One region of the Clostridium sp. TJA020 genome, then DNA from elsewhere that is predicted to be linked to it. Evidence: riboswitches for the same ligand, from Rfam matches in the RefSeq annotation. Region 1 holds a riboswitch; each other region holds the start of a gene.
What was found. Region 1 has a riboswitch for lysine ahead of AC4FQ1_RS11395 (amino acid permease). Riboswitches for the same ligand answer to the same signal wherever they lie in the genome.
Positions count from the first base shown of each region.

Region 1 (3,261 bases):
TTAGTAAAGGTTAAAGATATTAAAGTTGAATTAAATAAATTAGGTATTCAATTTGAAAAGTTTAGTGAGAGTGAAATAAATAAATTAAAAATTGAAATTCAAAATAGAAGAACTAATAAGGAATATGATAAATTATTAGATTTAAGTAATAGAATAAAAGAACTTAAAAGAGAAGCTAAAATTAATAGAAGATTATTAAATGCATTCCCAGACAGTAAGCATTTATATGATTATAAGGCATTAAATAATATTAAAAATCTTATTAAAAAATAAATTTTGTGAAATTTAATTAGGATGGAACAAAAAGTTCTATCCTAATTTTTGTTGTTAATAGTATTTAAACTATGTATAATAGGAATGAAACTTTATAAAGATGGAGTGAACATATAATGAGAATGAGAAGAAAACCTTGGGCTAGACCTGAGCTTGAAGCATGTGACTTTTTTATAGTAGATACAAAAGAACTTAAAGGAAAATGGAATAAATCATTTAAAGAAGAACAACCTTTATATTTAGAATTAGGATGTGGAAAAGGAACATTTATGGCTGTTCATGCATCAGAAAATCCTAATATAAATTATTTAGCTATAGATATAAAAGACGAAGTTTTAGTGCTTGCAAAAAGAAATATAGAAGAAGCGTTTAAAGAAAAAGGTATGGAAATAAATAATGTTAAGCTTATGGCACAAGAAATAGCATTAATAAATGATATGCTTGGAGAAGATGATGAAATTAATAGAATATACATTAATTTTTGCAACCCTTGGCCTAAAGAAAGACATAAAAAAAGAAGACTTACTCACACTAGACAATTAGAGAGTTACAAAAAATTTCTTTCAAAAGATGGAGAAATTTGGTTTAAGACAGATGATGATGAATTATTTGAAGAATCTTTAGAATACTTTAAAGAAAGTGGATTTGATATAAAATATATAACTTATGATTTACATAATAGTGGTTTCGAAGGAAACGTAGTAACAGAACATGAAGAAATGTTTACAAAAGAAGGAATAAAAATAAAATTTTTAATAGCTGTAAGAAATTAAAAATATTAATAAATAATAATAATTGTAAATAAAGTAATAATAAGTAATATGATTTGTTGAAATTATAAAAAATAAGGTGCATAATAACTAATGAAAAATGTATAAATTTAAATTTTGAGGTAGAGGCGCAAATTTTAATAGTAATATTAATGAGGTAAGCACTATGATTTAATATGAAAGGAAAATTTGCCGAAGTGTATAATTGATGCTTTAAGATTATATGCTGGTTTTGTGCAGAATATGTATAAGACTGTCACAAATTTATTTTGTGGAGGGCTATCATTCAAAGGCATAATTAGTTTAGTATATTATATTGAAATGAACTTATTTACCCTGAGTGAAGTTTTTCCTCAGGGTTTTATTTTTATACTAAGCTAAGGAGGAAATAGACATGAATGAGACAGAAAGTAATGAGCTAAAGAGAGGATTAAAGGCAAGGCATTTAAACATGATTGCATTAGGTGGTTCTATAGGAACTGGAATATTTCTTGCAATGGGCGATAGTATACATGTTGCAGGAATTGGAGGTTCTATAGTAGCTTATGGTCTAATAGGGATAATGGTATATTTTTTAATAACAAGTTTAGGGGAAATGGCTACTTATATGCCTGTTTCAGGATCCTTTGGAGTGTATGCTACAAAATTTATAGATCCTGCATTAGGCTTTGCATTAGGATGGAATTATTGGTACAATTGGGCTATAACTATAGCGACAGAAATGGTTGCAGGTTCACTTGTAATGAAATATTGGTTTCCAAATGTTCCAGCAATAGTTTGGAGTATTATTTTTTTAGTTTTAATAGTAGGATTAAATTTATTATCATCTAAAGCTTATGGTGAATCAGAGTTTTGGTTTGCAAGTATAAAGGTTATTACAGTAATTGTATTTATAGTAATTGGTACACTTATGATATTTGGAATAATGAAGGGTGATAGTTTAGGTTTTAAAAATATATTTTCAAATGGAGGACCTTTTGTTGGAGGATTTAAATCAATATTTTCGATATTTTTAATAGCTGGATTTTCATTTCAAGGAACTGAACTTATAGGTATTGCTGCGGGAGAATCAGAAAATCCTGAAAAAACAATACCGAAAGCAGTACATACAATATTTTGGAGAATTTTAATATTTTATATAGGAACTATAATTGTTATAGGGTTAATAATTCCATCAGTACAAGCTGGAGTAAATACAAGTCCTTTTACTATGGTTTTTGAAAAGGTTGGAATAGCAGGTGCGGCATCTTTAATGAATGCAGTAATATTAACTTCTGTTTTGTCAGCTGGTAATTCAGGAATGTATGCATCAAGTAGAATGCTTTATTCAATGGCTAAAGAAAATATGGCACCAAAGGTTTTTTCAAAAGTTAACAAAAAAGGGGTTCCTGTTAACTCTGTTATTTTAACTACAATAATAGCATCAGCATGTTTTTTAACAGGATTTTATGCAGAAAGTACAGTTTATGTTTGGCTTGTTGCTGCATCAGGACTTGCAGGCTTTATAGCTTGGCTTGGTATAGCATTATGTCATTATAGATTTAGAAAAGCATATGTAAAACAAGGAAAAAATATAAATAAGTTACCTTATAAAGCAAGTATATTTCCAATTGGACCGATAATAGCATTAGTACTTTGTGCAGTAGTTGTTATTGGACAAGGTTTTGTATACATTAAACCAGAAGGAATAGAATGGATGGGGTTAATATCATCTTATATAGGAATACCATTATTTTTAATTTTATGGATTTCATATAAAATTAAATATAAAACAAAATTAGTTAAATTAGAAGATGTGGATTTAGAAAGAAATATTATAAATAATAAAGAAGTAACTGAAAATAGCATTGATTTAGTTCTTGAAGAAAGTTAAAATTTATAGAAATATTTTATATTAAATAAAATTTTAAGAAAAAAATAAGGAAAAGGTTTTCAAAAAATGCTATTATATGATATAATATTTTTAAAAGCAAAAGGAGGAATGGTTTATGACACAAAATGTACCAACACCACATAATGGAGCAAAATTAGGAGATATAGCAGAAACAGTGCTTTTACCAGGGGATCCACTAAGAGCTAAATATATAGCAGAAACTTTCTTAGAAAACCCTGTTCAATATAATACAGTAAGAGGAATGTTTGGATATACTGGAACATATAAAGGAAAAAGAATTTCAGTTCAAGGAACTGGAATGGGAATTCCTTCAATAGGAATTTA
Region 1 is NZ_JBZEFC010000008.1:42,628-45,888, forward strand. Features, by position in the region: gene AC4FQ1_RS11385 (putative ABC transporter permease) at 1-273, shown strand, start outside; gene trmB (tRNA (guanosine(46)-N7)-methyltransferase TrmB) at 390-1,046, shown strand; lysine riboswitch at 1,159-1,333, shown strand; gene AC4FQ1_RS11395 (amino acid permease) at 1,438-2,916, shown strand; gene deoD (purine-nucleoside phosphorylase) at 3,032-3,261, shown strand, end outside.

Region 2 (3,261 bases), on a different contig from region 1:
ATATTAGGTAAGTTATTAATTATTCTAATAAAAAAGTGTGGAAATTATCCACACTTTTAAAAATTAATATATTAATTTTCCACAACTTCATCCACTGGTTTTCCTATAAACTTAACAGCAATTACAAGTACTATTATTGCAACAGGTAATATTATATAAACAGGAACATTTAATCCAGCTGGTATATAACCTAATATTATTGTGGCTCCTGCAACAAACAGTGCATACCACATTTGTGTTTTTACGTGTTCTATATGATCACATCCAGCTCCCATTGATGAAAGTATTGTTGTATCTGATATTGGTGAACAGTGGTCTCCAAATATTGCTCCTGTAAGTACAGCACTTGTACTTAATACTATATAGCTCATATCTGGTGATATTGAATGAGCTAGAGGAATTGCAAGAGGCATAAGTATTCCCATTGTTCCATATGCAGTTCCGGTAGCAAATGATATTACAGCTCCTAATATAAATATAATACTTGGAAGTAAAAATGATGGTATTGATCCAGATAATAATGTAACTAAATATTTAGCAGTTCCCAAATCTTTTATTACTGAACTTAATGACCATGCAAGTAATAAAATTACTCCAGTTATTATAAGACCTTTCATTCCATCTACCCAAACTTCAACAGCTTCTGACACAGTAAATATCTTTTTACAAACTCCCATAGCAATTGCTATTATTGATGCAAATACTGCTGATTGGAAAAGTGCTGTTGATGCATCAGCTGCACTAAATGCTTCTCTTATTGCTGTAAAAGAAAACGGTGCATTAGTTACAACTTCTCTAAGTGCTACATCAGTTCCACCTATTATACTTGTATATCCACTATAATAAAAACTTATAAGAGCTGATATTATAAGTGCTCCTATTGGGATTATTGCATTCCAAATACTAAGCTTAACTCCTTCTTTTACTTTCATCTCATCTTCTGTACTTATACTTTCAAGCTCCGATTTTTTATCCTTAATACCTTTTCTAGCCCTAACTTCAGCCTTTCTCATAGGTCCAAAATCCCTAAGCATAACAGATGTAATAACTACAAATGCAAGTATTAAAATATTATAAAATCTATATGGAATAGTTTGAAGAAAAACACCAAAAGAATCAACTTTAACTCCAATTTGAGTAAATGAATCATTTATAAGTCCTACTTCTAACCCTATCCAAGTTGATATTATTGCAAGTCCTGCAATTGGTGCTGCTGTTGCATCAATTATAAAAGCTAACCTTTCTCTTGAAACTTTAAGTTTATCTGCAACAGGCTTCATTATAGGACCTACTATTAATGAATTTGCATAATCATCAAAAAATACTAAAAGACCTAGAAACCAAGTAACAAGTTGAGCACTCCTTGGAGTTTTTGCTCTTTTTGCAAGTGCTTCTGCTATAGCTCTAGCACCTCCCATTTTAGCAACAAGATTTATTACTCCTCCAATAGCTAAAACTTGAAGTATTATTCCAGCATTCCAAGGATCCGCTAAAGAATTTAGGACTCTTTGTATAAAATCTAAAAAGGCTTGTATCAATGCATTAAATGCATTTTGATCTACGACTTGAATCATAAAACATCCAGCTAATGCACCAATAAACAAAGATACTACAACATTTTTTGTAATAAATGCAAGTACAATTGCAACTAAAGGTGGTATTATAGTCCATATACCAAACCTTTCTGCATTTACAGTTCCTGGATCAATTTCTGATGCAAATGCTACTGTTGTCATACTCATCATTAGTATAAAGGTAAATAAAAATACTAAATAATTTCTTTTTTTCATGATTGAATCCCCCTATTAAAATAAAATTTGTGAATATTTTTAGAGGCCCATCATTTTACTTTAAAGTCAAAAAGAACCTTGAGATAACACTCAAGGTTCTAAATATATAACGTAAGAATCCATTGAATGATAGCTCACCACAAATATAATTTGTGACAGTCTTATGCATATTATGCATAAGCCCAGGATTATAACATTAAAGCATTAGTTATATCCTTCGGCGGTATTTCCTTTCATGTTATATCATAGTGCTTATCTCAATAACATTACTCTTAAAGACCGCGCCTCTATCTCTTCGCAAATTATTCACTTTTAAATTAATATAATTATATAATATAAATATATATATATCAATATATCTTTTAATTTTTTGTTTATTTTATTAACAATTTTTCATAAATTCTTCTATTTCACTAACTGATTTTATCATATCCTTAGTTAATACCTCACATCCATCATCAGTTATTAGTACATCATCTTCTATTCTTACACCAATACCTTCTTCTCCTATATATATGCCTGGTTCTACTGTATATACCATACCTGGTTCTAAAACTGTATTTCTTCCTGGATTTTCTATATCATGAGTATCTAAACCTAAGCTATGTCCTATACTATGCCAATAATATTTTGATACTTCTTCCTTATTTTCTATTAATCCAAGATTAATACATTCTTCTGCAATCCACTCTTTAGATTTTTTATTTATATCTAAGAAATTAATACCTGGTTTTAACTCTGATATAACTTTCTCATTTACTCTAAGTACAGCTTCATAAACTTCCTTTTGTCTTTTTGTAAACTTACCGTTTACAGGAAATGTTCTTGAAATGTCTCCATTATAATAATTAACCTGTGCTCCTAAGTCAAAAAGAATTAAATCTCCATCTTTAGCTTCTGAATTATTATCTACATAATGTAATATAGTTGCATTCTTTCCAGCTGCTGCAATTGTATTAAATGCATAATCACGAACTCCTCTTTTTCTGCATTCAAATTCAAAATATGCTTCTAATTCATATTCAAGCATTCCAGGTTTTATATTTTTCATTATTGATTCAACACCTTTAATTGTTATATCAATAGCCTTCTGCATTTCTTTTATTTCAGATGGACTCTTTACAAGTCTTATTGGTGCAAATATTGGAAATACATTTTTTATATTCACTTGTGGATACTTATTTCTAAGCTTTTTAGCAAATGTACTACTTACTGTTGGTAAACTGTTAAACTCATCTCTTTCTAAATCTAAATATATATTTATATCAATACTTTCATTTATTATTTTATTTAAAAATCCTCTAAACTCTCCTAAGTATCCTATATCTTCTATACTATTTAAATTAAAAACTTCTTCTTTTCTTATTGTTTTACCAAGCCACTTTTCTTTTTCAAGGTCTATTTCTTTTATAAACATCTTTTCAATTATATTGCCATTTAATTTACCCATAACAATAATATGATCTTCTTC
Region 2 is NZ_JBZEFC010000005.1:66,673-69,933, forward strand. Features, by position in the region: gene AC4FQ1_RS09180 (Na+/H+ antiporter NhaC family protein) at 72-1,790, opposite strand; lysine riboswitch at 1,913-2,088, opposite strand; gene AC4FQ1_RS09185 (aminopeptidase P family protein) at 2,173-3,261, opposite strand, start outside.
Region 2: another riboswitch for lysine. It lies ahead of AC4FQ1_RS09180 (Na+/H+ antiporter NhaC family protein); the one in region 1 lies ahead of AC4FQ1_RS11395 (amino acid permease).

Region 3 (3,261 bases), on a different contig from region 1:
TTTTCACATTATATCATATGTAATTTATATTTCAATATTATACAATATTAAATACCACTTAAGTATTTTTTAATAACAAAAATAAACGAATAAACTAATTAGTTTATTCGTTCTAAATTACATTAAAATCTTTTACTATTATTAAATAAAATATTATTTTATACTTCCAAATTCCCTTATTGGATATATTCTAAGTTGTGCCTCACCTTTTATATCTTCCTTTGGAATATATGGATCTTCCCAATACCTTGAGTCAGCTGAATTTTTTCTATTATCTCCTAAGAAAAAATATTTACCTTCTGGAACTTTGAACTCCCCAAAAAAACCATCTGGATTTTTCACATAATCCTCTTGAATAAATTCTCCATTAATATAAAGTTCATTTCCTCTTACATCAATTTCATCTCCTGGAAGACCTATAAGCCTCTTTATCATAATCTCATTTTTTTCTTTATTTTTAAAGACTATGATATCCCCTCTTTTTAAATTGTTAAAATTATAAACTTTTGTTACTAAAAACTTTTCTCCTACTTTTATAGTAGGTTCCATTGATGATGTAGGAACTTCTACTTTAAAAATTAAAAATTTGTTTATTAGTAAAGCTAATATTACAGCTAAGATAATAGGACAGACTATGTCCATAATAAATTTTTTTCCCATACTTTTCCCCACTTTATACCCTTCAGTTAAATTTAAATTACTTCATTTTTAATTATATCATCATAGCTCTCTCTTTTACATATAATTTTAATTTTTCCATCTTTAACCATAATAACTGCTGGCTTTGGAATCTTATTGTAATTATTAGACATTGAATAACCATATGCACCCGTTGACATAACTGCAAGAACATCTCCACTTAAAACAGATGGTATTTTTATTGCATTTAATAATATATCACCAGATTCGCAACACTTTCCAGATATAGTTACTTTCTCTTTAGCATCATATATAACCCTATTTGCAACTATACATTCATATCTAGCCTTATATAATGCTGGTCTTATATTATCAGTCATACCACCATCTACAGATACATATTTTCTAACTGATGGTATATTTTTTATTGAGCCTATAGTATATAATGTTATTCCTGCATTTCCAGCTATTGACCTTCCCGGCTCTATAATAAGTATAGGTCTTTCCAATTCTAAATTTTTGCAAACTTCATCTACTTTATTTATTATAGCATTACAATATTCCTCTATTTCTCTTGGTTTATCTTCATCACTATAATATATTCCAAATCCACCACCTAAATCTAACTCTTTTATTATATATCCAGTTTCATTCTTAACTCTATTTATTAAATTAAGCATTATCTCAGCCGCATCTTCGTAAGGAGTTATTTCAAATATTTGTGAACCTATATGACAATGAAGCCCAAGTAAATTTATGTTTTCCAATTTTATAGCCCTTTTTATAGCATTTATTATATTATCTCCTACTGGTGCAAAACCAAACTTAGAATCAATTTGTCCTGTCTTTATATATTCATGTGTATGTGCCTCAATACCTGGAGTAATTCTTAAATAAATATCTTGCTTTCTTTCATAATCTCTAGCAATTTTATTAAGCTGTTCTATTTCAAATAAATTATCCACTACAAATGTTCCAACACCAAGTTTTACACCCATTTCAATTTCTTCTAATGTTTTATTATTTCCATGAAATAATACTTTTTTTAATGGAAAATCAGCTTTATATGCTGTATATAATTCTCCACCTGAAACAACATCTAAACATAAGCCTTCTTCCTCTATTATTTTACACATCGCTAAAGTTAAAAATGCTTTTCCAGCATAGGCTACCTTATTACCTCTATTTTCACAACTAAAGGCCTGAAAATACCTTCTACAATTTTCTCTAATTAAATTCTCATCCATAACATATAAAGGAGTTCCAAACTCTTCAACTAACTTTGTTGTTTTTACTCCTCCAATTACTAAAGTATTTTCTTCAGTCCTCATATTACCAAATAGTTTCATTTAAATTCCTCCAATTCATTTAAGTAAAACAAAACGTCACAGGAAAATTCCTGTGACGGGTAATAACGTTATAACATTAAGGTATTATAATTACAAAAACTTAAGCCTAAAATTAATATATTCTAAACTCACTTATATAGTAATTTAAAAATCCTTGTAGCTCTCCACGTTATGTGACAGTTATGCATATATTATATACATACCCAGAAAAATTATATTTGCATTATAATTTAACTTCGGCCAATCATCCTTTCATCCTTATTCATAGTCTGCAAAACTCCTAAAGATTACTCTTAATCTCGGCACCTCTACCCTAAGATTTGTTCTTTCCTAATATATTATTATTTTTTATTATTTATGATACTATAAATTTATTTAAATTTAAAGTCTTTTATACATTAATATTCTTTTTCCCTATAAATATTCATTAAATCTCCCATTATCTCTGCTGATGATGGTGGTGTATAACTTATTGCATTAGCTCCAGCTTCTATTGTTTCTAATATACTTTCTTCAGTATTTCCTCCAGTTGCAATTATAGGAACTAAAGGATACTTTTCTCTTATTTTCTTAACAATTCTAGCTGTATTTTTTCCACCTGATACATTTAATATAGTGGCACCTGAATTTAATCTTTCTTCTATATCTGTATCTTCTGATACAACTGTTACAACAACAGGAATATCTATTGTTTTTCTTATCTTTTTTATTACACTGTTTGTTGTTGGTGCATTTACAACTATCCCTATTACTCCTTTAAATTCAGCATCTAATGCTAAGTTTATAACTCTCCTACCTTGAGTTATTCCACCTCCAACTCCACAAAACACAGGAACATCAGCTGCTGTTATTATAGCCTCAGTTATTTTTGGTTGGGGGGTGAAAGGATATACTGCCATTATTGCATCTGCATTTGTATTTTTTATCATGGCAACATCAGTTGAAAACATTATTGATTTAATTCTCTTTCCAAATATCTTTATTCCACTACACTTTCTTATTGCAGAAGGTGCTTCAATTATATGATTTCTAAATGTTCCTAATATTTCTGGAACATATTTTTCATTATCCTTACTCATTTTTATCCCTCCAAAAACTTACATTGCTTTGCTTTACAACTTATTATATAACCAACTTCCATTAATTAAAATATTTATTTTTGATAAATAAAAAATATTTATTCATTTTATAGATAAGTATGTATTATTTGTAATATAATGTTTACAAATAATATTGATTTATAAAAGGCGGTGTTTTTTTATTTATGCTTCAA
Region 3 is NZ_JBZEFC010000002.1:280,027-283,287, forward strand. Features, by position in the region: gene lepB (signal peptidase I) at 154-660, opposite strand; gene lysA (diaminopimelate decarboxylase) at 693-1,988, opposite strand; lysine riboswitch at 2,138-2,307, opposite strand; gene AC4FQ1_RS05205 (beta/alpha barrel domain-containing protein) at 2,387-3,067, opposite strand; gene AC4FQ1_RS05210 (DUF1576 domain-containing protein) at 3,253-3,261, shown strand, end outside.
Region 3: another riboswitch for lysine. It lies ahead of lysA (diaminopimelate decarboxylase); the one in region 1 lies ahead of AC4FQ1_RS11395 (amino acid permease).